Regions from separate parts of the Aurantimonas sp. genome, predicted to be linked through region 4. Evidence: riboswitches for the same ligand, from Rfam matches in the RefSeq annotation. Region 4 holds a riboswitch; each other region holds the start of a gene.
The links. A riboswitch is a leader RNA that binds a small molecule or an ion and turns the genes downstream of it on or off. The one in region 4 is predicted to bind thiamine pyrophosphate.
Positions count from the first base shown of each region.

Region 1 (7,070 bases), on a different contig from region 4:
TGCCCTCGTGCGGGCCAAGCGGCTCCTGGCGGCGGCGACGCTGGAGCATATCGAGCGCGAGGAGATCCGCCGCTTCCTGCCGGCCGATGTGGAGCGCGCCATCGTCACGTCGGCGGAATCGGTGGTGGCCGGCGACGCCGAGGAGCGCGAGGCGGCCATTGTCATCCTCGACATTCGCGGCTTCACCGGCTTCATGGCCCGGCACGACGCCCGGCAGGTGGTCGAGGTGCTGGTCGGACTGCACGCCCGCATCGTGCCGGTGATCGAGCGCCATGGCGGCATCGTCGACAAATATCTCGGCGACGGCCTCTTGGCGACCTTCGGGGCGACAAGGCCGTCGCGGACAGCCGCCGCCGAGGCCCTTGCGGCCCTCTGCGAAATCCTCACTCTGTCCCGGGAGTGGGCGCAGGAGATGGAGATGCGCTTCGGTCCGATCGGCCTGCGCGTCAACGGCGCGGCGACCGCCGGAACCGTCGTCTTCACCGCGCTCGGCGACGAGCACCGGCTCGAATACACCGTGATCGGCGATCCGGTGAACCTCGCCGCCAAGCTGGAGAAGCACAACAAGGTCGAGCAGACCCTTGGCCTGACCACCCAGGCCAGCCTCGACATGGCGCAGGCGCAGGGATTTCGCCCGCCCGCCGCCGCCAGCCTGACCCGCCTCGATCGCCGGCAGGTACAGGGAGTGGACGCCCCGCTCGACCTCGTCGCCTTCGCCTGAGTGCTCAGGGCAGCTTCTGGTCGAGGAGGATCACCTCCGAATGCAGATGGTCGACATCGCGGGGCGCGACATCCGCCGGGCGATACCAGCGCGGCAGCCTGATCGTTTCCACCGTGCCTTGGTCGTCGCCCGGCGTCATGAAGCGCGTGTCGATGGCGAGGACGCCGCGCTCGCCGGTCACGATGCTGTCGGCAATACCCTGCGCATGCGCCGACAGGAACGCCGGATCGCTGGCATGCAGGATCTCGTGATAGGCGATCGCCTCGCCCTTCAACTTGCGCTGCCAGACCAGCCAGGTGTCACTGATGATAGCGTGGTGCAGGTCGAAGCCGGCATGGGCGTCGAGGACAACCCGCTGCGCGGGATCGAGCCGCTCGCGGATCGCCGCCGCATCCCGCAGCACCGGCAGGCGCCCCGGCGCCCCGCTCGGCCGGAACAGGCTGCGGCTGTCGTCGAGCACCGAAAAGCCCAGCGCCCGGATCTTGCGGCCAGTGGCTCGGCGGGCCGTCATGGTCTGGTAGGTGACGCCGGGCTGGGCCATGCCCGAGCGCAGCAGATCGTCGCCGGTGCCGTCGCCGCGATAATCGGCGAGAAGATACCAGGAGGAGAGATCGCAGAAGCGCCGCAACTGGCCGCCGATCACGCGGTCGCTGTAGATCGTGCCCATGAAGCCGACGACATGCCCGTCATCCTCCACCAGCCAGCCGCGCTCGACCCCCTCCGGCCGCCAGGGATAGTCGAGCAGCCGGGCCCAGCGCTCGCGCGGAATCTTCGCGTTCATGCGGGTGTGCAGGAGTTCGACCACCGCGGCGATGTCGCCGGCGCGCGCCGGCCGCACGGTCGCGCTCATCGGACCAGTTCGTCCGTCGGTGCGCCGGCGAACAACGCCCCCGCATCGCGCCATTGGATCGCCGGATGGGCGGCGAAAAGGGCCAGCAATTCGTCGAGAAACGCCCAGGTCTCGGCGTCGTGGACGAGATGGTGGGTGAGGATGCCGAAGGGCTCGGCTGGATCGCTGCGGCCGAGCCGCCGGTCGGCGAGGCGCTCGGCGGCCAGCCGGACCAGCTTGTCGTGCCCGGCGAAACGGGCGCCGCCCTTCCAGGTGAGAAGATCGAGATGGGCGTTCACATGCCGGCAGGCCGCCTGTGGCGACACGGTCTGGCGCGGCCCGAACACCGAGATGCCGGCATAGCCCATGGCCGGCAATGCCTCGGCCACCGCCGGCTCGATCCGGTTCCAGGGCGGCACCATCACCGGCACGAAACGGTCGCCGAACGCCGCTGCCAGACGCCTGCGCCCCTCGTCGAACTCCACCAGCACCTCGGCCAGAGGCCGGTCGCCGCCGCATTCCACGGCGCGCCCGCCGGTCGCGGCCTGGTTCCTGTGCGCGTGGCCATGCTGGAGAACGGTGAGGAGCGGATCGCCGCGATGGGCGATCAGGCTGTCCGCCAGCCCAGCGGGAATGACCGCCAGCGCCAGCGGTGCCGCATGGCGGTGCGCAGCGGCAATTAGCGCCTCGAGCGCTGGCGTCGCGGCCATCGCGTCGTCGTCCCGCCACCACATGTCGATCCGCCGGCCGGCATCGTGCCAGGCGTCGAGTTCGCTCAGAAGATCGTCAGCGTTGCGCATGGCGCGGCTTTAGCGGCGATCGGGCGCGCGGGCAATTGCGGCGCGGCACGACCGATCGGCCGGAGCAGGAGACGGTCAGTCTCTTTCTTCGTCTTCCTCGGCGTCCTGTTCGTCGTCCGGAATATCGGTGCCGATCAGCCGCTCGTCGGGCTCTTTGCCGGCAAAGGAGTTGTCGGTGCGCTGCAGCGCATTGTCGAGGACGCCGCCATCGGCGGGCTTTTGATCGTGTCTGGGAGCCTTCGGATCGGCCATTGCGCGTCCTCCTGATGCAGTCGAACGCCTAACCACCAAAATGCCCCCCCCGTTCCACTTGGGGGGCATAGGAGGCGGCAGCGCGCCGCCGCCTCCGCTTCGCTGGCCCTACTCGGCCGGCACGTCGCCGGCAGGCATGTAGAGATCGCCGCCCTCGCGATATTTCTGCGCCATCTTCTCCATGCCCTCCTTCTGCGCCTCGGCGCGGATGTCGTGGGAGATCTTCATGGAGCAGAATTTCGGGCCGCACATGGAGCAGAAATGCGCCACCTTGTGCGCCTCCTTGGGCAGCGTCTGGTCGTGGAAGGAGCGCGCCGTCTCCGGGTCGAGGGAGAGGTTGAACTGGTCCTCCCAGCGAAACTCGAAGCGCGCCCGGCTCAGGGCGTCGTCGCGCAGCTGCGCCGCCGGATGGCCCTTGGCGAGATCTGCGGCATGGGCCGCGATCTTGTAGGTGACGACGCCGACCTTCACGTCGTCGCGGTCCGGCAGGCCCAGATGCTCCTTCGGCGTAACGTAGCAGAGCATCGCCGTGCCGAACCAGCCGATCATCGCCGCACCGATGCCCGATGTGATGTGGTCGTAGCCCGGCGCGATATCGGTGACCAAGGGTCCGAGCGTGTAGAACGGCGCCTCGCCGCAGACCCGCATCTGGCGGTCGACATTCTCCTTCACCTTGTGCATCGGCACATGGCCCGGCCCCTCGATCATCACCTGGCAGCCCTTGGCCCAGGCGATCTTCGTGAGCTCGCCCAGCGTGTCGAGCTCGGCGAACTGTGCCGCGTCGTTGGCATCGGCGATCGAGCCGGGGCGCAGGCCGTCGCCCATGGAGAAGGACACGTCATAGGCCCGGCAGATATCAGCGATCTCCTCGAAATGCTCGTAGAGAAAGCTCTCGCGGTGGTGGTGCAGGCACCACTTCGCCATGATCGAGCCGCCGCGCGACACGATGCCCGTCGTCCGGTCCACCGTCAGCGGAATATGCGACAGCCGCACCCCGGCATGGATGGTGAAATAGTCGACCCCCTGCTCGGCCTGCTCGATCAGCGTGTCGCGGAACACCTCCCAGGTCAGGTCCTCGGCGATGCCGTTCACCTTCTCCAGCGCCTGGTAGATCGGCACCGTGCCGATCGGCACCGGCGCATTGCGGATGATCCAGTCGCGGATGTTGTGGATGTTGCGGCCGGTGGACAGGTCCATCACCGTGTCGGCGCCCCAGCGGATCGCCCAGACCATCTTCTCCACTTCCTCGGCCATCGAGGAGGTGACGGCGGAATTGCCGATATTGGCGTTGATCTTGACCAGGAAGTTGCGGCCGATCGCCATCGGCTCGACTTCCGGATGGTTGATGTTGGCCGGGATGATCGCACGCCCGGAGGCGACCTCGTCGCGCACCCATTCCGGGGTGATGAAATCCGGGATCGCCGCCGAATACGGCTCGCCGTCGCGCTCCAGCGCGCGCTTGGCCTCGGCCCGGCCGAGATTCTCGCGGATCGCGACGAACTCCATCTCGGCGGTGACGATGCCGGCGCGGGCATATTCGTACTGGGTCACGGCGCGCCCGCCCGTCGCCCGGCGCGGGGCGTTGCGAACCGGAAATTCCGGCGTCAGCTTCTCAGCCGGCAGATTGCCGTTGTCCTCGGGCTGCACCGCGCGGCCCTCGTAGAACTCGGTGTCGCCGCGGGCCGCGATCCAGCTCTCGCGGATGCGCGGCAGGCCCTTGGCGATGTCGGTCTCGATCTGGCTGTCGGTATAGGGGCCAGACGGATCATAGACGATGACGTCGGGCTCGCCCGCGGTCGGGTGCACGGTGATTGCGCGCATCGGCACGCGGATATCGGGAAAGGCCGTTCCGGCCAGGTAGATCTTGCGGGAGGCCGGCAGCGGGCCGGCGGTGACGGTGGGTGTCACGGCATTCATCTTGGTTCTCCAGTCGCGCTCGCGTCGGAGATCCAGTTCTGCTTTCGGTGATCGAAAACTCTCGTCGGCCTGTCGGATCGCCCCTGTCGTCGGGGGATTGGCCCGCATTGCGGGCCGGAGAGGTCGGCGGCTTTCCCATCCCTACGCCAGTATGAACTGGATCAGGTTCGTAGGGTCGCCGCGCGCTTCGCCGATGATCGGCGGCCGTCGGCCTCTCAGTTCCTTGCCGGAACTCCCCTTGGACGAGCGGACGGTAGCAGCCCCCGTGGGGGTGTCAACAGCGGTTGCAGCCGTCGTCGGACAAGACCGGCGCGACGACGCGAAGAGACCGAGAGCGGGAAGACGGGAAGCAGGATTGGCTGCGCCGATCGGGACATCGCGGCGGCAACGCAAGCGATGCGCCGCGGGCCGGGACGGCCGGGAGGTGGTCAGGGGCAAAGCCCAAGCCAGAGGCCCGCGATGGGTGTCGCGGGCGGTCCGCGGCGCGAGCGGCGCCGTCGGACGAGATGTGTGTCACATGCGGGCGGCCAGCGCCCCGTCATGCGGCCGGCAGAGCCGAGACCCTAGAGGATGTCGAGGCTGACCTTGGCGGTGCCCGAATGGATCATGCCGATCTTCGAGGCCGCGGCGCGCGACAGGTCGATGATCCGGCCGCCATGATACGGGCCGCGGTCGTTGATGCGCACGACGACGGACTTGCCGTTGCGACGGTTGGTGACGCGCACCTTGGTGCCGAAGGGCAGCGTCTTGTGAGCCGCCGTCATAGAATTCATGTTGAAGCTTTCGCCGTTCGCCGTGCGGCGACCATGAAAGCGCTTTCCGTAATAAGAGGCGGAACCCGAGGCCGCGGACTTCGTTTCGGCTACGACCGGAGTGATTGCGGCGGAGTACGAACCGACCATCGTTCCGGCGAAAAGCGCGGCCGCGAGAGCGGCCTTCGGCAGAAACTTCATTCTTGGCATGTCCTTGAGATGCGACGTTTGCGACGCCGCCTCCTTCGTCAATTCCTGTGACGAGAAAAAGGACGGACTCTGGCAGCAATAGGGTCTTTCTACGACAGCGGAACTTTTCGGGCCCTGGCGTATCGTCCTGAACCCAAACGAAGAATTTCCGTCCGAGCCCTGTGCTGAATGCGACAGCGATGTCGCATTCGCGCCGATGCCGCCTCAACCGGTCAGACCGCGAGCGGCGGGGTGCGGCCGCTGTCCTCCAGTTCCCATTCGGCCTGCCAGTCCATGCCGTCCTGCGACAGGACAAGGTAGTTGCGCTCGCTCGTATAGGTCGCGCTGCGGGACGGCAGCGGCCGCAAGCGGATCTTCCGGCCGCGCAGCGGGCTCTCGCCGACCCGCGCGAGAAGGCCGAGCGCAAACGGATAGGCCGGCCCGGGCGCGGGGTGGGAAATGCCGGACGCGACGAGCTGGTGCATCACACTCCCGTTCAGAAGCCGCATCTCGCCGCGCGTCGCCAGGTGGATTTCGCCGGAAACGACCACGAGCCCGCCGACGGCTCGCTCGGCGCGATCGGCCAGGCATTGCAGGCAGCGGATCCATTCGCGCCGATGCGCCCGGCTCTGCCACTGGTCGCGCAGATCGTCCGACAGCTTGGCGACCCGCGGCACGATGCCGGCGACGAGCTCGGCCCAGCTCAGCCGCGGCCCGAGCACCGGCACGCTGGACATGAGCACGATCCGGTCCGGCTCCGGCGTCGACTCCAAGGCCGTCTCGAAGCTCTTCCATCCGACCGGCCCCATCACCCGGTCGGGACGGCGTTCGCTGCGCAGGTCCGGCGCGAGGATCGTCAGGCCCGGATAGCGCACCGCGACGCCCAGGCTGCGCGCCTGCCGGTCCAGCGCGATCGCCGGCAGATCCGCCTCGTCCGCCGCCAGCTGGAAGATCAGGAACATCTCGCGCGCCGCCTCGAACAGGCCGCGCCCGACGGGACTGTCCAGAAGCGCTGCCGGATGGCTGCCCCAGCCGTCGATGATGTCATGGTCGTCCCACATCGACACGGACGGCACATGGGCCGACATCGCCCCCATGGCGGGCCGGGCGAAGCTGATCAGATAGCGCTCGAAATAGAAGCGCCGGATCGCCGCCCGGGCCGCGTCGGTCAGCGGCACGGTGCCGCGCTCGTCGGGCTTCAGCCTGGTCCAGCGCTGCACATCCGGATGACAGGCGAGGACGTCGTCGGCATAGAGCTGGTCGCCGCCCTGCAGCATCAGGGAAAAGGGCGCGCGGCCGTGCTCGGCGGTGAGCCGGGTCCACATGGCGTCGCGCTCGGCGATGTCGCGCGTGAGATCCCCATTCTCCTGGCCGTTGCAGGAGACATAGGCGATGCGCGCCGCGCCGCCCTCGGGGCTGACGACGGCATAGTCGGTCTCGTCGATGCGGTAGGAGCTGGTGGTGCCGGCCGGCAGCGAGAAATCGTAGCGCCAGACCGTGCGGCCGAACCTCGTGGCCAGCGCTATCGGCTGCGTCGCCTCGCCCGCGGCGAACAGGTCGGGCGCCGCGGCCGCTTCGTCCAGGACAAGGATCGCAGCGAGATGGTCGCG
Region 1 is NZ_CAXPJM010000010.1:34,397-41,466, forward strand. Features, by position in the region: gene ACEQX1_RS05005 (adenylate/guanylate cyclase domain-containing protein) at 1-721, shown strand, start outside; gene ACEQX1_RS05010 (N-acetyltransferase family protein) at 726-1,571, opposite strand; gene ACEQX1_RS05015 (polysaccharide deacetylase family protein) at 1,568-2,350, opposite strand; gene ACEQX1_RS05020 (hypothetical protein) at 2,426-2,602, opposite strand; gene thiC (phosphomethylpyrimidine synthase ThiC) at 2,711-4,519, opposite strand; TPP riboswitch at 4,641-4,768, opposite strand; gene ACEQX1_RS05030 (septal ring lytic transglycosylase RlpA family protein) at 5,083-5,472, opposite strand; gene ACEQX1_RS05035 (alkaline phosphatase D family protein) at 5,694-7,070, opposite strand, start outside.
Region 1: it holds a riboswitch for thiamine pyrophosphate, as region 4 does, so the genes downstream of both, thiC (phosphomethylpyrimidine synthase ThiC) here and thiD (bifunctional hydroxymethylpyrimidine kinase/phosphomethylpyrimidine kinase) in region 4, are expected to answer to the same signal.

Region 2 (7,070 bases), on a different contig from region 4:
ACGGCGCCCATTCGGTGGCGCTCAACGGCCAGCGCCTCCCCGGTGTGAACATTGCGGGCGGCGGTGGTCGCATCCGCTGCGGCGGCTACGCCACGGGCATCAAGAAAGACGGCGACGCCAATGTATATCGAATGTACAACGCCACTGGCGAGTACGTTCAATCTGACATCAGTTCGACGATTTTTGCATCGGGCTGATTACCAGCGCTGCACCTCGGCGAGGTATTCGTCGTACGCCTCTGCCTCTTCCCTCGTGAACTCATGGGGCCGCGTCTCCCAGCGCCCATCGATCCAGCGGGCGTCAATCCGCTCCCCGAGCCGCACCCAGCGCCAGTCCTCGGTTTTCGGCTCGTTTCGTAGAGCAAGGCGCAGGTAAGCCTGCCACGGGCTGATCATCTTCATTCGACCCTCCGTCAAAGCCCTATCCTACCATAGGAGAAACACCATGGACACGTCCGCAAAGGGGCGCGCCTTCATGCGCGCGCACGAAGGCGATGTGCTGACCGGCTATCTCGACCCGGTCAGGGTTCCGACGATCGGAACCGGCGCCACCAACCGATCGCGCGTCGCGACTGCGTTCCTCAAGGCCATCGGCGTGCCGGGCGGCAAGATCGTCCCCGGCAAGACGAAGATCACCAAGGCGCAGAGTGACCAGATGTTCGCGGCGATGCTCTCGGGCGAATACGAGCCCCCGGTCGATCGCACTATGGCGAAGGGGCAGCGCCCGCCGAAGCAGCACGAATTCGATGCTGCCGTCTCGGTGTCCTACAACCTCGGCTCGGGTTCGCTCAATTGGGTGTGGATGAAGCGCTGGCTCGCTGGGCGCTATGCCGACGCCGCTGCCTATCTCTCGACGCACTACAATACCGCCAAGGGCCAGAAGCTGCCGGGCCTCGTCCGCCGCCGGAAGGAGGAAGCCGTGCTGCTCCGCGACGGGATCTATACGGGCATCGGCGATGTCGCCCCGGAAGGCATCCCCCGCACGGAGGAGCCGGTCGCACCGAAGCAGCCCGACCCGGTCGTTAAGGAAGCGCAGGAGATGCTGACCGAGCGCGGCTTCAATCCGGGCGCTATCGACGGCTGGTTCGGCGCGAAGACCAAGGCGGCGGTTCTCGCCTACCAGCGGGCACATCCGCATCTGGTCAACGACGGCATTCTCGGGCCGGCAACGATCGCTCAGCTTCGCCGTGACGCCATGGCGGCCAAGGAGGCCATCAAGAAGGGCGGCGGCGCGCTTGCCGGCTCCGGTGCGGCCGGAACCGCGGCAACGCTCGTCAGCGGCGTCCCCTGGCAGTGGGTGGCCTATGGCGTCGGCGCCGTGACGGTGGCCGCGCTGGTTTATGTCGCGTGGCGCTATCGCGATGTCATCGCCCGCCGCTGGAACACCATGCGCGGCAAGACGGTGGAAGTCTGATGCTCGGCTTCACCGGAGTGGCGAAGTGGGTCGCCATCGCCATCATCGTGACGATGGCAGGGTCGGCCGTCATCTGGGTCGTTTCCTCGATCCAGAATTCCGAGCGGGCGAAGATCGAAGCGGAGCGGGCTCAGAGCGCCGCCGACGCGGAACGGGAAAGGAACAAGGACGATGCGGCTCTTCGCAACCTGTCTGACTATGAGCTTTGCACTCGCCACCTTCGCGGGGTGCGCGACGACGACCCCTGTCGGGTCCTGCTCGGGGTTCCGCCCGAACAGCCTTAGCCCGGCGGGCACAGTCGCGCTCATCCAGTCGGATCGTGCCGGCATGGAGCGCGTCGAGGCGAACGACGAGAATGGCCGGCGCTTAGGCTGCTGGTGACAAGCGGAGACCGGAGAGGGTGCAACCTCCCGGCCTCCTGACCAACACCCTCGACTAGGAAGGGCGCCGGCTCCGGAAACAATGCGGGAGCGGCGGTTAATGGATCATGGACATCAACCGACACGATCCCACAGCCCGCCCGGCACGAGACGCGAAAGCGCTCGTCTAAGCCGTGGGCATCGCCCGAAGGCAACCGCCATGCAAACGACAGGTAGCGGCTTTGACACAACCGAAAGACGGCGACGAGGCGCTACACAAACTCCTCAATGCGATTCAGGATCGGCAGATCACCGTCTTCTCGGTGGAGGAGGCGGAAGCCCTCCGCGAAGTTGCCAAGGTCTGGCGGGCTGCTCGGTCCTCTGCATGGCTTGCGAGTGTTTTGGGCTCGGGCCTGAAATGGGCTGCCGGCATTGTCGTCCTGTGGATCGCGTTCAAGAACGGCCTCGCCGAGTGGCTTCAAGGACTTCTCAGCTCATGAAAAAATGGATCGTCAGCCCGGCCGTTGGCCTCATCATCGCCGCCCTGTTCATCGGCATCTTCAACATGACGGTGCCGGTAGCGTTCGGCATGACCGGCTATAATGAGCGCTTCGAGGGCGACAAGCTGCTGGTGGACGTGTGGGGCTTCAAGCTCAAGGACTGCGATCCGTACCCTGGCAGCTACGAGGGTCTGGCGCGCAATGGCAATGCGCTGCGGCCGGTGCCCTTCCACTTCGTTGACGACAAGACGCCGGACAGCTCCAAGCCCGTAAGCTGGTTCGGGATGCAGTATTTCGGGACGTGGGCATGGGACGTGTCCGCCTATCCCGAGACGCCCGCGGTGCAGATGAATATGGCCCATGTCTGCGGGGACCGCGTGGTGGACACGGTGCTTGGCCCGTTTGAGGTGCCGCCCCGACCGGCTTAGCCGGTTTACCCGTTTATGCGGAATCCCCGCTAAACCTGCTCAAATTCACTGCCGATATACCCAGCCCGCGCTGCCCTTGATTGGGTGGCGCGGGTTTTCTTGCGTCTAGGCCATGTCGCTCGGCGCGGTTCCACCCGCAGCCTCCAGCCGCTCCTCCAGTTCGCCGATGTAGGACTGGACTGCTCCGACCGGGCTGGTGCAGGACTTGTGCCGCTCAGGGACGGAAGCGCGCAGAAGCCGATCCCACTTCGCCAAGGTCTCTTCTGCGGTCTCTGCTCTCTCGCTCATCACCGTCTCCTATCCCATCTTCAACGCCGCATAGAGCAGGACCCCGACGACCAGCACGAAGCCAACCCACTCCCAGCGCTGATTGTATCGGATCCTCATCTGGCCCTCACCGGAAAATCTCGGCGACGATAAACCATGATCCCGGCCACAGCGCGAGGGTGACGACGAGGCCAAGGGCGACCCAGAGATATGGCACGAGGCGGGTCATCGCCCCGGCACCTTCGCCTGCACGATCATCACGATGTCTCGGCTGCCGCACCCGGAGCACTTCACCGGCGCACTCCACTGGATGAAGACCTGGGCGCGGCCCCAACGCCGTATGGCCTCATCCAGATCAAGGCCGAGCTTCCGATTGCAGGCGTTGCAGTACCACGCCAACCCCATCTCCTGGTCGGCCAATTTCCCCAGGGTGTCGACCTTGTTCTGGTCGGCAAGTGGGCTGTCGGCCACCATCGCCACGCTCCCGGCCGCGGGCCTGTCGCAACGCCTTCGCAACGAGTTCGCAACGCATCACCAGGCTCGACTATCAAGATGTTGAAAAGTCTGGTGATCCCGACTGGATTCGAACCAGTGACCCTCAGATTAGGAATCTGATGCTCTATCCTGCTGAGCTACGGGACCGACCGCGCGCAACCTAGTCGAAGGCGCAGGGTTCGCCAAGTCTGCTTGCGTCGCTCTCGCGCCGCGGGGTTGCGGATCATCGCACCTTGGGATCGGCCTGGGCGACGAGCAGCGCCGTGCCTTGGCGGATCGTCACGGCGATCGGCCCCAGCGCTTCGTTCGACTGTGTGAGGATCGAGTGGAATGGCAGGTCGACACCGTCGAGCGGCCATTTCGCGCCGGAGATCGTCAAGCCGGAAAGATCGGAGAATTTCAGGATCGAGAACTGCGTGCCGGGGGCAAGATCGAAGGAGCGACGGTCCGGTCCAAGCGGCCAGGCGCGTTCGATCCCGTCGAACAACTCCACGCCGACGCCGCGGGCGGCATAGCGCAGGGCCAGGATCAGGTGTGCGAAGGCGTGGTCGCTGCGCGGGCCGCCGAGCGCACCGACCAGAAGGACGCCGGTCGCGCCACGCGTCAGCGCCGCCTCGATGGCGATCTCGCCGTCGGTCATCGCCTTGTCGCGGGGATAGGGTTCGCGGGGCAGGCTGGTCAGTTCGATCGCCGGCCGCGGCGGGCTGGAATCGAAATCGCCGACCCAGAGTTCCGGCGTCACCTGCAGCTCAGCGGCATGACGCAGGCCGTCATCCGCGGCGATGACCCGCGTGCCCTTCACCGCATCGATCAGCGCAGGGGTCGGGGCGATATGGCCGGCAAGGAGAATGGAAAAGCGCGACATCGCGGCTCGCCTACAGCATCGGGCCGCAAACGCCAATCGGCTGCCGCGACATTGCTTTTGGATCGCCGGCGAGGGTATGGCCTGCCTGCCGCGCCGGCGCGCAGCCTGGCGGTCCGACGCGAGAGCTCGACGTAGGTGCAACGGCAGAGATGCCCCTTGCTCAAGAGGCGCGGCCGCCCTTGCCGGCAAGCGGTGTGACCTCTAAGTCTTCCCATGCTCACACGGGGTGCCTTCGGGCTGAGAGGCGCATGCCGACCCGTCGAACCTGATCCGGCTCATACCGGCGGAGGGATGCGGGCGTCGGCGGGTGTCTCGCGGATGCTTTCGTTTCGAAGGCCGCCGTATCGAAAGGCACCACCATGGCCCGACCTGTCTCCTCCTCGCCTCTGTCCATTCGCCATCTCGGCGTTTGCGCGGCCGCCCTTCTGGCCGGTGCGAGCAGCGCGGTCGCCCAGGCCGACAAGCCGGTGCTCACCGTCTATACCTATGAGAGTTTCACGCCCGAATGGGGGCCGGGCCCGAAGATCGAGGCGGGCTTTGAAGAGGTGTGCGCCTGCGACCTGCAGTTCGTCGGTCTCGAAGACGGCGTCGCGATCCTCAATCGTCTCAAGCTCGAAGGGCCCTCGACCCAAGCCGATATAGTCCTCGGCCTGACCACCGATCTCATCCCAGAGGCCAAGGCGACCGGCATGTTCGCGCCGAGCGGGGCGGATCTCTCGGGGCTCGACGTGCCGACCGGCTTCTCGGACGACATCTTCGTCCCCTACGACTATTCCTATCTCGCCTTCGTCTACGACAGCGAGGCGATTGCCGAACCACCGGCGAGCCTCGACGATCTGGTCAATGGCGATCCCGAGGTGAAGATCGCCATCGAGGACGCGCGGACCTCGACGCCCGGCCTCGGCATGATGCTGTGGATGAAGAAGATCTATGGCGACGAGGCCGCTGCCAAATGGGAGCAGCTGTCGAAGCGCATCCTGACCGTGACGCCGGGCTGGAGCGAGGCCTATGGCCTGTTCACCAGCGGCGAGGTGCCGATGGTTCTCAGCTACACGACATCGCCCGCCTACCACATGATCGAGGAAGACACCGACCGCTATCAGGCCGCGGCCTTCGCGGAGGGCCACTACCTGCAGATCGAGGTGGCGGCAATGCTGAAGACGACCGAGACAGCCGAACTGGCGACGCGCTTCCTCGACTACATGCTGACCGCCGAGGTGCAGTCGCTGATCCCCACCACCAACTGGACGTTGCCGGTCGCGGACGGCATCGATCTGCCGGAGGCGTTCGGCCGCCTGGTGCAGGTGGACACGCCCCTGATGATCGATCCGGAAACGGTGGCGGCGAACCGCAAGGCGTGGACGCAGGAATGGCTCGAAGCGATCGGCCGCTGACGATCGAGCGCGCGTCCCGGTGAGGCATTCATGACCGGTGCTGCGGATCGTGCCTGGCGGATCGGCCTCGGCCTCGGCGCTGCCGGCATCCTCGTGGGCTTCCTGGCCGGCGCCTTCGTCGTGCTTATCCTTGCGACGGGCGCCTCGCCAGATTTCCGGGCGGTGGCCGGCGATCGCTATCTCCTCGGGGTCGTCCTGTTCACGCTCGAGCAGGCGGTGCTATCGACGCTCCTGTCGGTGGCAGGGGCCATCCCCCTGGCGCTGACCCTGCATCGTGCCCGCTTTCCCGGTCGCCGTGCAGTGCTGCGCCTGTTCCTCCTGCCGCAGGTGTTGCCCGTGCTGGTCGGCGCGCTGGCGATCCTCACCATCTGGGGTCGCAACGGCCTCGTCTCGGACGCTCTTGCGACGATCGGACTGGCGCGGCTCGACATCTATGGTCTCTCGGGCATCCTGATCGCCCACGTCTTCTTCAACCTGCCGCTGGCCGCCCGGCTGATGCTGGCCGGGCTCGACCGCGTGCCGGCCGAGAGCTGGAAGCTCGCCGGGCAATTGTCGCTGAGCCCGCTGGCCACGTTCCGGCTTGTCGAATGGCCGGCCCTGCGCGGTGCGCTGCCGGCGGCCGCGAGCCTGATCTTCATGCTCTGCGTCACCAGCTTCACTCTGGTTCTGGTTCTGGGCGGCGGACCCGGCGCCACGACGCTGGAAGTCGCGATCTACCAATCGCTGCGCTACGACTTCGATCCCGGCCGTGCGATCACGCTGTCGCTCGTCCAGATCGGCCTGACGGCGATCGTCCTGTGGCTGGCGACCCGGCTTGGCGGCGATGTCGCCGCCGGTTTCGGCCTGGGCGGCCGTGCGCTGCGCTACGATCGCCGCAGTCCTGCCCGGGCCGTGCTGGACGCGCTCGTGCTGCTCCTCGGCATCGGCTTCGTCCTGGCGCCATTCGTCGCCGTGGTGGTGCACGGCCTGGAAGCGGACCTGGCGCGGTTGCTGGCCGATCCAGCGGTCCATCGTGCCGCGATCACCAGCATTGTCATCGCGACGGCTGCCGCGCTTCTTGCGATGACCGTCTCGCTGGCCATCGTCCTCGCCACCGAGGCGCTGCGCAACGCGCCGGCGGACCGGCTGACCCGACGCAGGCAGGCGCTTGGCAACGGTTTGGAGACGACGGCCAGTCTCGTGCTCGTCGTTCCCCCCATCGTGGTCGGGGCCGGCTGGTTCCTGGCGCTGCGGCAGGTCACCGACGTCTTTGCCGCCGCGCCCTATGTCGTGGTTGCCACCAACGCGGCGATGGCCGTGCCTTTCATCGTGCGCATCGTCGGGCCGGCGCTGGCGGCAGCCAACCAGGC
Region 2 is NZ_CAXPJM010000035.1:14,493-21,562, forward strand. Features, by position in the region: gene ACEQX1_RS13730 (hypothetical protein) at 1-197, shown strand, start outside; gene ACEQX1_RS13735 (hypothetical protein) at 198-401, opposite strand; gene ACEQX1_RS13740 (glycoside hydrolase family protein) at 445-1,413, shown strand; gene ACEQX1_RS13745 (hypothetical protein) at 1,413-1,697, shown strand; gene ACEQX1_RS13750 (hypothetical protein) at 2,015-2,272, shown strand; gene ACEQX1_RS13755 (hypothetical protein) at 2,269-2,700, shown strand; gene ACEQX1_RS13760 (hypothetical protein) at 2,806-2,988, opposite strand; gene ACEQX1_RS13765 (hypothetical protein) at 3,193-3,441, opposite strand; tRNA gene ACEQX1_RS13770 (tRNA-Arg) at 3,533-3,609, opposite strand; gene ACEQX1_RS13775 (thiamine diphosphokinase) at 3,686-4,327, opposite strand; TPP riboswitch at 4,540-4,636, shown strand; gene thiB (thiamine ABC transporter substrate binding subunit) at 4,687-5,721, shown strand; gene thiP (thiamine/thiamine pyrophosphate ABC transporter permease) at 5,752-7,070, shown strand, end outside.
Region 2: it holds a riboswitch for thiamine pyrophosphate, as region 4 does, so the genes downstream of both, thiB (thiamine ABC transporter substrate binding subunit) here and thiD (bifunctional hydroxymethylpyrimidine kinase/phosphomethylpyrimidine kinase) in region 4, are expected to answer to the same signal.

Region 3 (7,070 bases), on a different contig from region 4:
CTGAAGCTGAACGACGAGGCCTTCTCGCGCTTCCTGTCGCCCTGCTGCGAGGGCAGCGTGCGGCTGGGCGTGCCCAATGACAACGGCGTCGTCGCCATGCCGGAAATCCTCCGGCGCTTCGCCAGGACCCATCCCAAGGTCGAGGTGGAGGTGCGGCTGGACCGCACCGAGGAATTGCGGCGGCGCTGCTGGTCCGGGGAGCTCGATCTCGCCGTCTACAGTCACGATGAACGCCTCGATGGGCCGGACTACATCCATTCTGAGCCGCTGGTCTGGGTGGGCGCGCGCGGCGGCCTCGCCGTCGCCGAGACGCCGCTGCCGCTCGCCCTTGCCGATGCCGGCTGTGCCTGGCGCGGCATGGCTCTGGCGGCGCTGGACGCCCGCGATATCGACTACCGCGTCGCCTATACCAGCGAGTTCTGCACCGGCCAGCTTGCGGCCGTCGCCGCCGACCTCGCCATCGCGCCGCTGCCAATCAGCGTCGTGTCGGACGACATCGTGCAACTGGGCGCCGAGCGCGGCCTGCCGCCGCTGGGCAATTACCGCATGACGCTGGCGCGCCGCGACGGCGCTGGCCCGGTCGCCGATGCGCTGGCCGCCCATGTGACCGCCAGCTTCTGCGCCATCGCCGAACGCGGCACCCGGCTGTTCGCCTGACGGGCGCGGGGACTGGTATGATCAGGCAGCAGGCGTATCCTGGCCGGGGCGCGACGTCTGAGGCGGTGCCGGCGGTCGGTCTGTCCGACCGGTGCGCCGGGGAGCCTTGAGGAAGGATGAGGGAATGCCGGGGCTGATCATCCGCGTCGTGGCGGCGCTGTTTCTCGGGCTCGTCTCCAGCCAGTCGCTGGAATTCACCCAGCAATATCTGCAGCGCCTCGGCGGCGCCGTCGACGAATTGCGCAAGGTCGTGGAGCGTTTCGACGCCAGTGCGGCGGCCTCCGACCTGTCGCGCAGCGAGGCGGTGGCGCGGTTGCGCGAGAATCGCGACGCCTTCGTCGCGCGCCAGGGCGCGGACGCCGAGCAGACCATCGCCCGGTATGACGCGGTGGAGCGGCGCTATCGCAGCGTCGCCGAATCGGCGCCCCTGTTCCGGCCCTTCGTCGCGGCGGGCGACCCGGACTGGGAGATCGCCGAGCGGGCCGCAGCCGACTATCGCCCGGCCCTGCCGATCACCGTCGAGGGGCTGCTCCTGGCGGTCGTGGGTTTCGCCCTCGGCTGGGCGATCGGGGCCGGTGGCCATGGCGCCGCGCGCATGCGCCGGCGTCGCCGCGAGCGTCGGCTGGCGTCGAGCTGAGCCGGCGACCGCGATCTTGGCGCGGCGGCGTTGACAGGGCCGCCCGGGAAGCACAGATTCCGTCCATCCAAGGGGAGTTCCGGCAGGGAACTGAGAGGCCACCGGCCGCGGAAAGGCGTGAACGCGTGGCGACCCTTCGAACCTGATCCGGTTGAGACCGGCGGAGGGATGGAATGCGGTGGCCCCTGGCCTGCGGTTTGCCGCAGGCGAGCGCCGCGCCGCCGATCTTTCCCCTGCCCATCAGCCGGATCTCCGAGACGCGTCGAGGAGGACCGAGACAATGGCCGACCGGGTCGCCTGTTCGCACGACGCCTGCCGCATCGGCGGGGCCTGACCATGCGGGTTGCCGTCATCGGGGCCGGCGTTGCCGGGCTTGTCGCTGCGCTGGAACTCGCCGAGCGGGGCGCCGACGTCGCGCTGTACGAGGCGGCGCCCGAACTGGGCGTGGCCGCGGCGTCGTGGCTGGCCGGCGGCATGCTGGCGCCGCGCTGTGAGGCCGAGAGCGCCGATCCGGCCATCGTGGCGCCGGGTCTGGCGGGGATCGACTGGTGGTCGCGCCATGTGCCGGACGTCGCGCGCCACGGCACGCTGGTGCTGGCACCCTGGCGCGACCGCGCGGACCTTGCCCGCTTCGCCCGCCGCACGCGCGGCCATGAGCGGCTCGACGCCGAGCGGATCGCCGCGCTGGAGCCCGATCTCGCCGGCCGCTTCGGCGAGGGCCTGTTCTTTGCCGAGGAAGCCCATCTCGATCCGCGCTGCACGCTGGAGGCGCTGGCGGAACGGCTGCGCGAGCGTGGCGTGGCGCTGCATTTCGGCCGGCGCGTTACGGCCGCCGATCTCGACCATGATCGCATCGTCGATGCGCGCGGCATTGCGGCGCGACCGGAGCTGCCGCGACTGCGGGCTGTGCGCGGCGAGATGGTGCTGCTGCGCACCAACGAGGTCTCGCTGTCGCGGCCGGTGCGGCTGCTGCATCCGCGCTCGCCCATCTATGTCGTGCCGCGCGCCCACGGGTTGTTCATGGTGGGCGCGACCATGCTGGAAAGCGACGACGATCGCGGCATCACCCTGCGCGGCACCGTCGAGCTGCTGAACGCCGCCTATGCGCTGCATCCGGCCTTCGCCGAGGCCGAGCTGGTGGAGACCGGCGCCGGCCTGCGGCCCTCCTATGCCGACAATCTGCCAAAGGTGACGCGGAGCGGCCGGGTGGTCAGCCTGAACGGGCTGTACCGCCACGGCTTCCTGCTGTCGCCCGCCATGGCGGCGGAGGCCGCCGCCGAAATCTTCGCAGAGACGCTGAAGGACGCATCATGAGAATTTCCGTCAATGGCGAGGAGCGCAGCGTCGAGGCCGCCACCCTCGACCGGGCGCTCGTCGAACTGGGTTACGAGGGCGCCGTGGTCGCCACGGCGCTGAACCGCGACTTCGTGCCGAAGACCGAACGCGGGACGGTGCGCCTCGCCGAGGGCGACGCCATCGAGATCATCGCCCCGATGAAGGGAGGCTGAGCATGGACACGATCGACACCGATACGGCGCGCGCCGTGACCGGCATGGACATCTATGGCCGCCGCATCGCCTCGCGGCTGATGCTCGGCACCTCGCTCTATCCTTCGCCGCAGATGATGACCGATGCGATCAAGGCGTCCGGGGCCGGTATCGTCACCGTCTCGCTGCGCCGCGAATCCGGCGAGGCGCGGGCCGGCCAGGCCTTCTGGGAGCTGATCCGCGGCCTCGGCCTCGACATCCTGCCCAACACGGCCGGCTGTCATTCGGCCCGCGAGGCGGTGACGACGGCGCAGATGGCCCGCGAGATCTTCGGCACCGACTGGATCAAGCTGGAGGTGGTGCGCGACGCCGAGACCCTGCAGCCCGACGTGTTCGGGCTGGTGGAGGCGGCGCGTATTCTGGCCGGCGAGGGCTTCAAGGTGCTGCCCTATACGGTGGAGGATCTGTCGGTGGCCGACCGGCTGGTCGAGGCCGGCTGCCGGGTGCTGATGCCCTGGGGCGCGCCGATCGGCTCGGGGCTCGGCCTGAACAACCGCTACGGCCTGCGCCAGCTCAGGGCGCATTTTCCCGACGTGACGCTGGTGGTCGATGCCGGGCTCGGCCTGCCGTCGCAGGCCGCCGCCGCCATGGAGCTCGGCTATGACGGCGTGCTCCTCAACACGGCGGTCGCCAAGGCCGGCGATCCGGTGGCGATGGCGCGGGGCTTTGCCCTGGCGGTTGAAGCCGGAAGGCTGGCCTTCGAGGCGGACCCGATGGCGCCGCGCGACATGGCTGCGCCCTCGACCCCGATGCTGGGGCAGGCAATGCTCGGCGATGTCGGCGGACCGGGAGATTCGCGATGAGCCGGGCCGAGGAAGGTGGGGTCGCAGAGCGGACGGGGACGAGGCTGCGGCTCGATCCGTTCTACCTGATCGTCGACGATGCCGAGATGGCCGCGCGGCTGGTGCCGGTCGGGGTGAAGCTCCTGCAATTGCGCGCCAAGGACATGGACACCGCACGGCTGCGCCGGGAGATCCGCCGCACGCGCGATGTCTGCGCCGCCCATGGCTGCCTGCTGGTGATCAACGATTTCTGGCGGCTGGCGATCGAGGAGGGCTGCGATGTCGTCCATCTGGGGCAGGAGGACCTCGCCGATGCGGACCGCGCGGCGATCCGGGCCGCCGGCCTGAAGCTCGGCGTCAGCACCCATGACAGCGCCGAACTCGCCGTGGCGCTGGCCGCAGAGCCCGATTACGTCGCGCTGGGGCCGGTCTGGCAGACCAAGCTGAAGGTGATGAAATGGGCGCCGCAGACGCCCGAGCGCCTCGGCGTCTGGCGCCAGCGCATCGGCGATCTGCCGCTGGTGGCGATCGGCGGCATCACCGTGGAGCGGCTGCCGCAGGTCTTCGCGCAGGGGGCCGACAGCGCCGCGGTGGTCACCGACGTCACCCGGGCCGAGGACCCGGAAGCGCGGGCGCGCGAATGGCTCGCGGCGACCGCGCCCTACCGGCGATAGGCTTTGAGGCAGTGAGTGGGGGAGGGCGGCTACTTGCCGCCGCTCTCGTCCTCGCCCTCGACCACCGCCTTGCGGTGTTCCTGGGCCTTCAGCTCTTCGAGCGAGGGCATCGACATGATGTTGTAGCCCGAATCCACGTAGTGGATCTCGCCGGTGACGCCGTTGGACAGCTCCGACATCAGGTAGAGAACCGCGCCGCCGACTTCCTCGATCGAGGTGTTGCGGCGCATCGGCGCGTTGCGGCGCTGGAAGTTGAACATCAGCCGGGCGTCGGAGACGCCGGCGCCGGCCAGCGTGCGCACCGGTCCGGCTGACACGCTGTTCACCCGGATGTTGCGCGGCCCGAAATCGGCGGCGAGATAGCGCACCGAGGCTTCGAGCGCGGCCTTGGCGACGCCCATGACGTTGTAGTTCGGCATGACCCGCACGGCGCCGCCGTAGCTCATGGTCACCATCGAGCCGCCATTGGTCATGATCTCCGCGGCGCGCTTCGCGACCTCCGTGAAGGAGAAGCAGGAGATCAGCATGGTGCGGGTGAAGTTCTCCCGCGTCGTGTCGGCGTAGAGGCCCTTCAGCTCGCTCTTGTCGGAGAACGCGATGGCGTGGAGGACGAAGTCGATCGTGCCCCATTCTTCCTTCAGCGTCGCGAAGACCTGGTCGAGCGATTCGGTGTCCTCGACGTCGCAGGGGATGACGAGCTTGCTGCCGATCTCCTCGGCAAGCGGGCGCACGCGCCGTCCGAAGGCCTCGCCCTGATAGGTCAGCGCGATCTCCGCGCCCTGGGCCGCCAGCGCCTTGGCTGCGCCCCATGCGATGGAATTGTGGTTCGCGACGCCCATGATGAGCCCGCGTTTGCCTTTCATCAGATCGGTCATGTGCCCTTCAACCTCAATCCGTCACGCGTTGGAAGGCGAGGCAGGCATTGGTGCCACCGAAGCCGAAGGAGTTCGACAGGACCCGGTCGATCTTCGCATTGTCGACCCGCTCGCGCAGGATCGGCATGCCCTCGAACTCGGGATCGAGTTCGTCGATATGGGCGCTCTTGGCGAGGAAGCCGTGCTTCATCATCAGGAGCGAGTAGATCGCCTCGTGAACGCCGGTGGCGCCCTGGCTGTGGCCGGTCAGCGACTTGGTGCCGGAGATCGGCGGGATGTTGTCGCCGAAGACCTCGCGGATCGCCTGGACCTCCATGCGGTCACCGACCGGGGTCGAGGTGGCATGGGGGTTGATGTAGTCGATCGGGCCGTCGAGATGGCCGATCGCCTGGCGCATGCAGCGCACCGCGCCCTCGCCCGACGGGGCGACCATGTCGGCGCCGTCGGAGGTGGCGCCGTAGCCGACCAGCTCGGCGACGATATTGGCGCCGCGCGCCTTGGCCCGCTCGTATTCCTCCAGCACCAGGACACCGGCGCCGCCGGCGATGACGAAGCCGTCGCGGGCATTGTCATAGGCGCGCGAGGCGATCTCCGGACGGTCGTTGAAGTCCGAGGACAGGGCGCCCATCGCGTCGAACAGCACCGACAGGGTCCAGTGCAGATCCTCGCAGCCGCCGGCGAACATCACATCCTGCTTGCCCATCTGGATGGTCTCGTAGGCATTGCCGATGCAATGGCTCGAGGTCGAGCAGGCCGACGAGATCGAGTAGTTGACGCCCTTGATCTTGAACCAGGTGGCCAGCGTCGCCGAGGCGGTGGAGGACATCGCCTTCGGGACGGCCGTCGGTCCGATGCGCTTCGGGCCCTTTTCGCGGGCGGTCTCTGCCGCCTGGACGATGGTCTGGGTCGAGGCGCCGCCCGAGCCCATGATGATGCCGGTGCGCTCGTTGGAGATGTCGGCGGCCTCGAGGCCCGCATCGGCGATCGCCTGGTCCATGGCGATGTGGTTCCAGGCCGTGCCGCCGCCATGGAAGCGCATGGCGCGCCGGTCGAGAATGGTGGTGGGGTCCAGCGTCGGCTTGCCGTGGACGTGGCTGCGGAACCCCAGTTCCTTGTATTCCTCGGCAAAGCTGATGCCCGAGCGCGCATCCCTGAGAGAGGCGGTCACCTCGTCGACATTGTTGCCGATCGAGGACACGATCCCCATACCCGTCACGACGACCCGCTTCATCGTCCGCTCCTTCCAGATTCCAGGATCCGCGCCGTCATCAGACGGCGGCCTGAGCCGCTTCCTCGTCGGTGAACAGGCCGACGCGCAGATCGCTGGCCTTGTAGATGACCTCGCCATCGGCCTTCATCCAGCCATTGGCGATGCCGAGCTTCAGGCGCGAGCGCATCACGCGGCGGAACTCCACGCCGTATTCGACCAGCTTGACCTTCGGCGTCACCTGGCCGCTGAACTTGACCTCGCCGACGCCGAGCGCCCGGCCGCGGCCGGGTTCGCCCAGCCAGCCGAGATAGAAGCCGGTGAGCTGCCACAGCGCATCGAGCCCGAGGCAGCCCGGCATCACCGGATCGCCTTCGAAATGGCAATCGAAGAACCACAGGTCCGGGTTCACGTCGAACTCGGCCCGGATGATGCCCTTGCCGTTCTCGCCGCCCGTCTCGTCGATCTCGGTGATGCGGTTGAACATCAGCATCGGCGGCAGCGGCAATTGCGCATTGCCGGCGCCGAACAACTGGCCATGACCGCAGGCGATGAGGTCGTCGTAATCGTAGGAGGTCTTCTTCGTCGCCATGATCGCTTGTGTCCGCCCTGTTCTCCCGACCCTGCCATGGGCCCTTGTCGGCTGCGCCCATACCACGCCACCCGCACAGGTGAAACCGTTTGGCTGGGC
Region 3 is NZ_CAXPJM010000034.1:27,101-34,170, reverse strand. Features, by position in the region: gene ACEQX1_RS13545 (LysR substrate-binding domain-containing protein) at 1-657, shown strand, start outside; gene ACEQX1_RS13540 (DUF2937 family protein) at 782-1,294, shown strand; TPP riboswitch at 1,355-1,480, shown strand; gene thiO (glycine oxidase ThiO) at 1,631-2,608, shown strand; gene thiS (sulfur carrier protein ThiS) at 2,605-2,802, shown strand; gene ACEQX1_RS13525 (thiazole synthase) at 2,847-3,644, shown strand; gene ACEQX1_RS13520 (thiamine phosphate synthase) at 3,689-4,297, shown strand; gene fabI (enoyl-ACP reductase FabI) at 4,327-5,172, opposite strand; gene fabB (beta-ketoacyl-ACP synthase I) at 5,186-6,403, opposite strand; gene fabA (3-hydroxyacyl-[acyl-carrier-protein] dehydratase FabA) at 6,441-6,971, opposite strand.
Region 3: it holds a riboswitch for thiamine pyrophosphate, as region 4 does, so the genes downstream of both, thiO (glycine oxidase ThiO) here and thiD (bifunctional hydroxymethylpyrimidine kinase/phosphomethylpyrimidine kinase) in region 4, are expected to answer to the same signal.

Region 4 (7,070 bases):
GCGCGCTGGAGCGAGGCCTCCGGCATGTCGCTTGCCGACCCGGCGACCGGGCAGTTGCTGGATCTCTTCGTGCTCCAGAAGGCTTTCTATGAACTGCGCTACGAAGCGACGATGCGTCCCGCATGGCTGTCGATCCCGCTGCGGGGAATCGTGGCGCTCCTCGAGAAACGACAGGTTTTGAAATGACGCTGACGAGTTCCTCATCGCGCGGAGCGGCCGCTTCGACCGATCATCGCGCCGACGCGCATCAGATCGATGCCATCGGCCGCGGCATCCACGGCGATCCCTTCGGCGTGCTCGGACCGCGCAAGGCCGACGGCGGCACCATCGTGCGCGTCTTCCGGCCGGGTGCCGAGACGGCCGCGGTCGTGGACACGGCGGGCAAGCTCCTGGGCGAGCTGGAAGCGGGCGGTGCCGACGGCTTCCATTCGGGCTACGTGTCCGGCCTGAAACCGGACGACGCCTATCGCCTGCAGTTCACCCATGGCGGCGAACGCTGGCAGGAAGAGGACACCTATCGCTTCGGCACGGTGCTGGGCGAGCAGGACGTCTATCTCCTGGCGGAAGGCAATCACTACCGCCTCTATGAGAAGCTCGGCGCCCATCCGACAATCATGGACGGCGTCGAGGGCACGGCCTTCGCGGTGCTGGCGCCGGCCGCCCGGCGCGTGTCCGTGGTCGGCAATTTCAATTCCTGGGATGGCCGCCGCCATGTCATGCGCAAGCGCCATGAGTGCGGCGTGTGGGAATTGTTCATCCCCGCCGTCGGCCGCGGCGAGGTCTACAAATACGAGATCATTGGCGCCGACGGAAACCTTCTGCCGCTGAAGACCGATCCGGTCGGCTTCCTGCAGGAGATGGCGCCGTCGACCGGCTCCATCGTCGATGGCCTCGTCGAGCACGAATGGAAGGACGACGAGTTCCAGGCCCATGCGGCCGACTGGCAGGATCGCGAGAAGCCGATCTCGATCTACGAGGTGCATCTGGGGTCCTGGCGGCGGGGTCCCGACAACGCCTATCTCGACTATGACGAACTGGCTGCCGAGCTGGTGCCCTATGTGCGCGACATGGGCTTCACCCATGTCGAGTTGCTGCCGGTCTCCGAGCATCCCTTCTACGGGTCCTGGGGCTACCAGCCGATCGGCCTCTACGCGCCGACCTCGCGCTTCGGATCGCCCGCGGGCTTCGCACGCCTCGTCGATGCGCTGCATCAGGCCGGCATCGGGGTGCTCCTCGACTGGGTTCCGGGCCATTTCCCGACCGACACCCACGGTCTCGGCCAGTTCGACGGCACCGCGCTCTACGAGCATCCCGATCCGCGCCGCGGCTTCCACAAGGACTGGAACACGCTGATCTACGATTACGGCCGGCCGGAAGTGGAGAACTTCCTGGTCGCCAACGGTCTCTACTGGCTCGACCGCTTCCACATCGACGGCCTGCGCGTCGATGCGGTCGCCTCGATGCTGTATCTCGACTATTCGCGGGAGCACGGCGAATGGGAGCCCAACATCCATGGCGGGCGCGAGAATCTCGAGGCCATGGCGTTCCTCAAGGACACCAACGAGCGGGTCGGCGAGTACTACCCCAAGGCGACGACCCACGCCGAGGAATCGACCGCCTTCCCGGACGTGTCACGCCCGACCTTCGCTGGCGGCCTCGGCTTCCACTTCAAGTGGAACATGGGCTGGATGCACGACACCCTGCATTACATGCAGGAAGACCCGATCAACCGGCGCTACCACCACCACCACATGACCTTCGGCATGGTCTACGCCTATTCGGAGAACTTCGTCCTGCCGCTCAGCCATGACGAGGTGGTCTACGGAAAGGGCTCGCTGCTCGGCAAGATGCCGGGTGACGAGTGGCAGAAATTCGCCAATCTGCGGGCCTATTTCGGCTTCATGTGGACCCATCCCGGCAAGAAGCTGATCTTCATGGGCGGCGAGTTCGGCCAGGTCGGCGAGTGGAACCACGACCGCTCCCTCGACTGGCATCTCCTGGAGCAGCCCGGTCACGAGGGCATGCGGCGCCTCGTGCGCGATCTCAACACCATGTATCGCGAGATCCCGGCGCTCTACGAACTCGACTGCGATCCGGCCGGCTTCGAATGGGTCGACACGTCGAATGTCGAGCAGAGCGTCATCGCCTTCATGCGCAAGGACCGCGCCGGCAACCCGGTGCTGATCGTGTCGAACTTCACGCCGGTGCCGCGCCATGAATACCGCATCGGCGTGCCGCTGCCCGGCCGCTGGGTCGAGCGCCTGAACACCGATTCGGAGATCTATGGTGGCTCCAATGTCGGCAATATGGGCGGCAAGGACGCCGAAGAGGTGTCGGTGCACGGCCGGCCCTACTCGATCCCCCTGTCGCTGCCGCCGCTCGGCACCATCGTCCTGGTGCAGGAAGGCTGAGCCGCCGGAAGGCTGGACGGCGGCCCACTTGCCGCCGTCCCGTCGCGGACGCTGCTGACATGAGGGCGGCGACCGCGTAGAACCGAATGCGTGACGGGGGCGCCTGCCGGAAACGGCGGGCTGAGATGCACCCTTCGAACCTGACCCGGATAATGCCGGCGGAGGGAGTCGCGGCGGGGTCTCTCACATGCTCCGTCGGGCTCGTCGTCGGCCAGGAGCCGACCGCGATGCCAAGCCAGTCCACCATCCGCAACGTTCTCTCGATCGCCGGCTCGGACCCCTCCGGCGGGGCCGGCATCCAGGCCGATCTGAAGACCTTCGCGGCGAACGGCGTCTACGGCATGGCCGTCATCACCGCGCTGACCGCCCAGAACACCCGGGGCGTCAGCGGCGTCGAGCTGGTCTCGCCCGATTTCGTCACCCGCCAGATCGATGCGGTCTTTGCCGATATCCGCGTCGATGCGGTGAAGATCGGCATGATCGCCACAGCCGACATCGCCCATGCCGTCGCGGATGCGCTGAAACGACACAAGGCGCGGAACGTCGTTCTCGACCCGGTCATGGTCGCCAAGGGCGGCGACCGCCTGCTGGCCGAGGAGGCCGTGGCGGCGTTACGCAGCGAACTCGTGCCCCTTGCCGACATGATCACGCCGAACCTGCCGGAGGCGGCCGTGCTGCTGGATGCGGCGGAAGCCACCGACCGGGACGAAATGGAGGCGACCGCGACCCGCCTGCAGGCGCTGGGCTGCGGCTCGGCGCTGTTGAAGGGCGGCCATCTGAGCGGCGACGACAGCCCGGACCTCCTGGTGACGGCAACGCAGCGCGAATGGTTCGAGGGCGCACGTGTTCAAACCCGCAACACCCACGGCACCGGCTGCACCCTGTCCTCGGCGCTGGCGGCGCAGCTCGCGCTGACCGGCGACGCGTTCGCGGCGGTGAGGATCGCCAAGGCCTATGTCGCGGGTGCCATCGGCGCGGCGGACCGGCTGGACGTCGGATCGGGGCACGGTCCGACGCACCATTTCCACGGTCACTGGTAGCTAGGCGCTCGGCTCAGGAGACCTGCAGCAGGGTGTCGTCCGCGGGCGGTCCATCCTCCGGGACGTCCACCGCGACGGCCTCGACGCGGTCGCGGCCCATGGATTTTGCCCGGTAGAGCGCCTGGTCGGCGGCCGTCAGCAGGCCGTTCAGGTCGCGGTTTGCCTCATTGGTGGCCACGCCGGCACTGACGGTGGCCGCGATGGACCGACCGCCAACCGTGCGGGCCTGGTTGGCAAATCCGCGCACGATCGCCCTGGCGATGACCGCCGGCTCGTGCTTGTCGCGGCGCCGGACGAGGGCGGCGAACTCCTCGCCTCCAAGCCGGGCGAAGACGTCGGTCGGACGCAGATGGTCGGCGGTGCTGTCGACGAAGAGCTTGATGACCTCGTCGCCGCAGCCATGCCCGTGATCGTCGTTGATCTTCTTGAAGCGGTCGAGATCAAACAGGAGGAGGGCGACGTCGCCGGCATCGGCGTCGTTGAGAAGCGCGGTCGCCTTGGTCGTGAAGGCTCGGCGGTTGTCGATGCCGGTCAGGAAGTCGGTTTCCGACAGGCGGCGCAGGGACTGCTCATGCCGCCCGCGCACCATGGCAATGACGAGATAGGTGCTGACGCCGATCATCAGGATGGCCTGGGTCATCACCAGCGTGAACAGGAAGCCGGTCATCAATTGCTGGTCAGCTATGGCGGCTGGCAGCCCAACCAGCACCACGCGCAGGGCGCAGAACAGACCATGCGCACCGAAGGCCGCGCAGAGGATCAGCGCCGGCCCGCTGCGGGCCGTCGGGTTGAGCAGGGTCAGCGCGATGGCCAGCGAATAGAAGGCGGCGATGGTCGAGATCACGGCGACCCGGGCCTCGACGCTCTCTGCCGCCGGGGACAGCCCGTAGAACAGCAGCCAGACGACCGGCCCGGCATACCACCAGAGGCTGGTTTTCACATCGCAGAACCGGGCGAAGCCGACATAGAGCAGCGCGTAGCCTGCGAGCAGCAGCGCATTGGCCCCGCCGATGGCCACCGCATAGAATTCGAACACCCGCAGCGGCGCCGTAGCCGCAGCCAGCGCGATCAGACCCATGCCGGCGCTCCAGTACAGCAACGCCGTCTCGCGCAGATTCCGCCATTCGACCAGATGGCAGAGGCTGGCGCTGAGACAGAGCGCGCTCAGGACAAGGAGCATCGTGGGGGTATGGATCTGCATGTGCCCGGGAAAAACGAAGATGACGTAGGGATACTAGCGCGAAAGATGTCGACGCTTCGTTACGACTTGCAACGATGAGTCCGCAATGAGCCTCAGTCGCTCGCGGCGGTGGCGTCTTCCAGCGGGACCACGTCGACAGCATGCGAGGTCTGCTGGTGGCCCGCGGTCACGACGACACCCGCGACCGGGGCGACATCGTCATAGTCGCGGCCCATCGCCACGATGATGTGGCCCCGTTCCACCGCGACGCCGTTGGTCGGGTCGAACCCGACCCAGCCGGCATCCGGGCCGAGCCACGCGGCGGCCCAGGCATGCATGGAATCGGCGCCTTCGAGGCGCGGCTGCCCCGGCGGCGGCTCGGTGCGCAGGAAGCCGCTGACATAGGCCGCGGGAATGCCGGCGCCGCGCAGGCCCGCCACCATCACATGCGCAAAGTCCTGGCAGACCCCGCGGCGGCGCGCAAAGGCTTCGGCGACGCCGGTGCGCACGTCCGTCGCGCCGGGCTCGTAGGCGAAGTCGTCCTGGATGCGCCGCGCCAGCGCGAGCACGCCCGGGCCCGCCTGCGGCGCTTCGTCGAGGCTCGAAGCGGCATAGGCGGTGATGTCGCTGGCCGGCACGATGCGGCGACTGCGGCCGAGAAAATGGATCGGCGACAGCGCATCGCTGCCGCGCCAGGTGATCGCGGCATCGGAGATGGCATCGGCCGTCGGCGTTGCCGCCAGATCCACCGGTGCGCGGTCGACCCGCACGCGGGCACGCATATCGACAGCCAGTTCGCCATGCGGTCGGCGGAACGCCAAGTCCTCGACCGGATTGCCGAAGAAATCGTGCTCGTGATGATGCTCGTCGGGATCGGGGGAAACGACGACCGTCGAGGTGAGGACGCGCTGGCCGCTGTCGTTGCGGGGCCGCACATAAAGGAGATGGCGGGCATCGGCGACGGCGGAGGGATAGGCGCAGCCGATCTGCAGGCGAATCTCGTAGATCATTCCGGGCCGCCCCCGTCGGTCGGGGCCGCCGGGCCGGCCATCAGATAGCGGCGTCCGATGAGGTCCGACAAAAGGCCGAGATCGCCGGCGACACGTTCGAGGAAGGCGGTGTCCACTTCCGCCGCCTCGGCGGTTTCCAGCCGAACCCTGAGGCGCGCCACCCGGCGAAACAGCATGTCCGGCGTCTCGCCCGACTTCACGCCCGGCAGTTCCACCAGCCGCGCCTCCAGATCGTTGACCTGGAAGGCAAGCGACCGCGGATTGAGGGGATCGAGAAGCGTGAGGTCGACCACCGTCTCCTGCGACAGGTCCACCGAATAGCGGCGGCGATAGGTGACGCGGCTGTCGGTGAATTCAAGGAGGGCTTCCAGTGCACCCTCCGGCGGCGCGTCCCGCATCAGCGTCGCCGCGATCAGCGCCGACATCTGGCCGCGCTCGATCCGCCGGCCGCATTGCATGAAGCGCCAGCCGGTGAACTGGTACATGTTCTCGCGCACGAGGCCCGTGAAGCCCGACAGCCGCGTCAGGATCTGGCTGGTTAGCGCCACGATGTCCCGGTCATCGTCGGCGATGGCCTGTTCGATCAGCTCGACGATCTCGTTCAGGCTGCGCCAGCCATCGGGCGAAAAGCGGTCGCGGATGCGCGAGGCGGTGCTGGCGGCCTGGCGGGCCAGCATCAGGAGGCCCGTTGCCGGGTCCGCTGGCGGGATCGAGACGCCGAGCCCGGACAGAAGCGTCGCGACACTGGTCTCCACCTCGGCCAGCCGCTGGCCTTCGCCGGCGCGCGCCGCGTAGAGCCGCAGAAGCCGGGTGGCGACCTCGCAGCGCTCGGCATAGCGGCCGAGCCAGTAGAGATTGTCGGCGGCCCTTGCCGGCAGCGCCCCCGGCAGCCGCCGCAGGAACCGGTCGCCCGAGCCGAGCAGCGTGACCGGGCTTGCCGGCGTCTCGGAGGAAATCCAGACGTCGGTGGAACGGCCACCCTTCTGCATGGAGACGACACGAGCGTCGCGGGAATCGGCGATGCGGGCAAAGCCGCCCGGCATGACGTGCCAGCCATCCTCGTCGCGGGCGAGAAAGACCCGCAGGGTCACCGGTCGTGGTTCCAGCACACCATCGACAAAGGCGGGCGCGGTGGACAGGCGGGCGATCTCCTGGCCGACCAGCCGGAACCCCTCTGCGACGAGGCGCGATCCGCTGTCGCCGGTGTCGAAGGCCGGCCCGGCATCGCCGGTCGCGGCGGAGGGCGGGAATGCGTCGGCCAGTTGCAGCCGGTCGCGATGGGCCGCCACATGGGCCCGCTCCGCCTCCTGGCCGCACCACCACGTCGCCACCGTCGGGAGCGCCAGCCGGCGGCCGATCAGCGCCTCGGCCAGCGGTTCCTGAAACGCCATCAAGGCGCGGCTTTCCAGAATGCCCGAGCCCGGCGCGT
Region 4 is NZ_CAXPJM010000054.1:204,413-211,482, forward strand. Features, by position in the region: gene treS (maltose alpha-D-glucosyltransferase) at 1-186, shown strand, start outside; gene glgB (1,4-alpha-glucan branching protein GlgB) at 183-2,411, shown strand; TPP riboswitch at 2,497-2,595, shown strand; gene thiD (bifunctional hydroxymethylpyrimidine kinase/phosphomethylpyrimidine kinase) at 2,639-3,451, shown strand; gene ACEQX1_RS19190 (GGDEF domain-containing protein) at 3,465-4,631, opposite strand; gene ACEQX1_RS19195 (transglutaminase domain-containing protein) at 4,745-5,641, opposite strand; gene ACEQX1_RS19200 (circularly permuted type 2 ATP-grasp protein) at 5,638-7,070, opposite strand, start outside.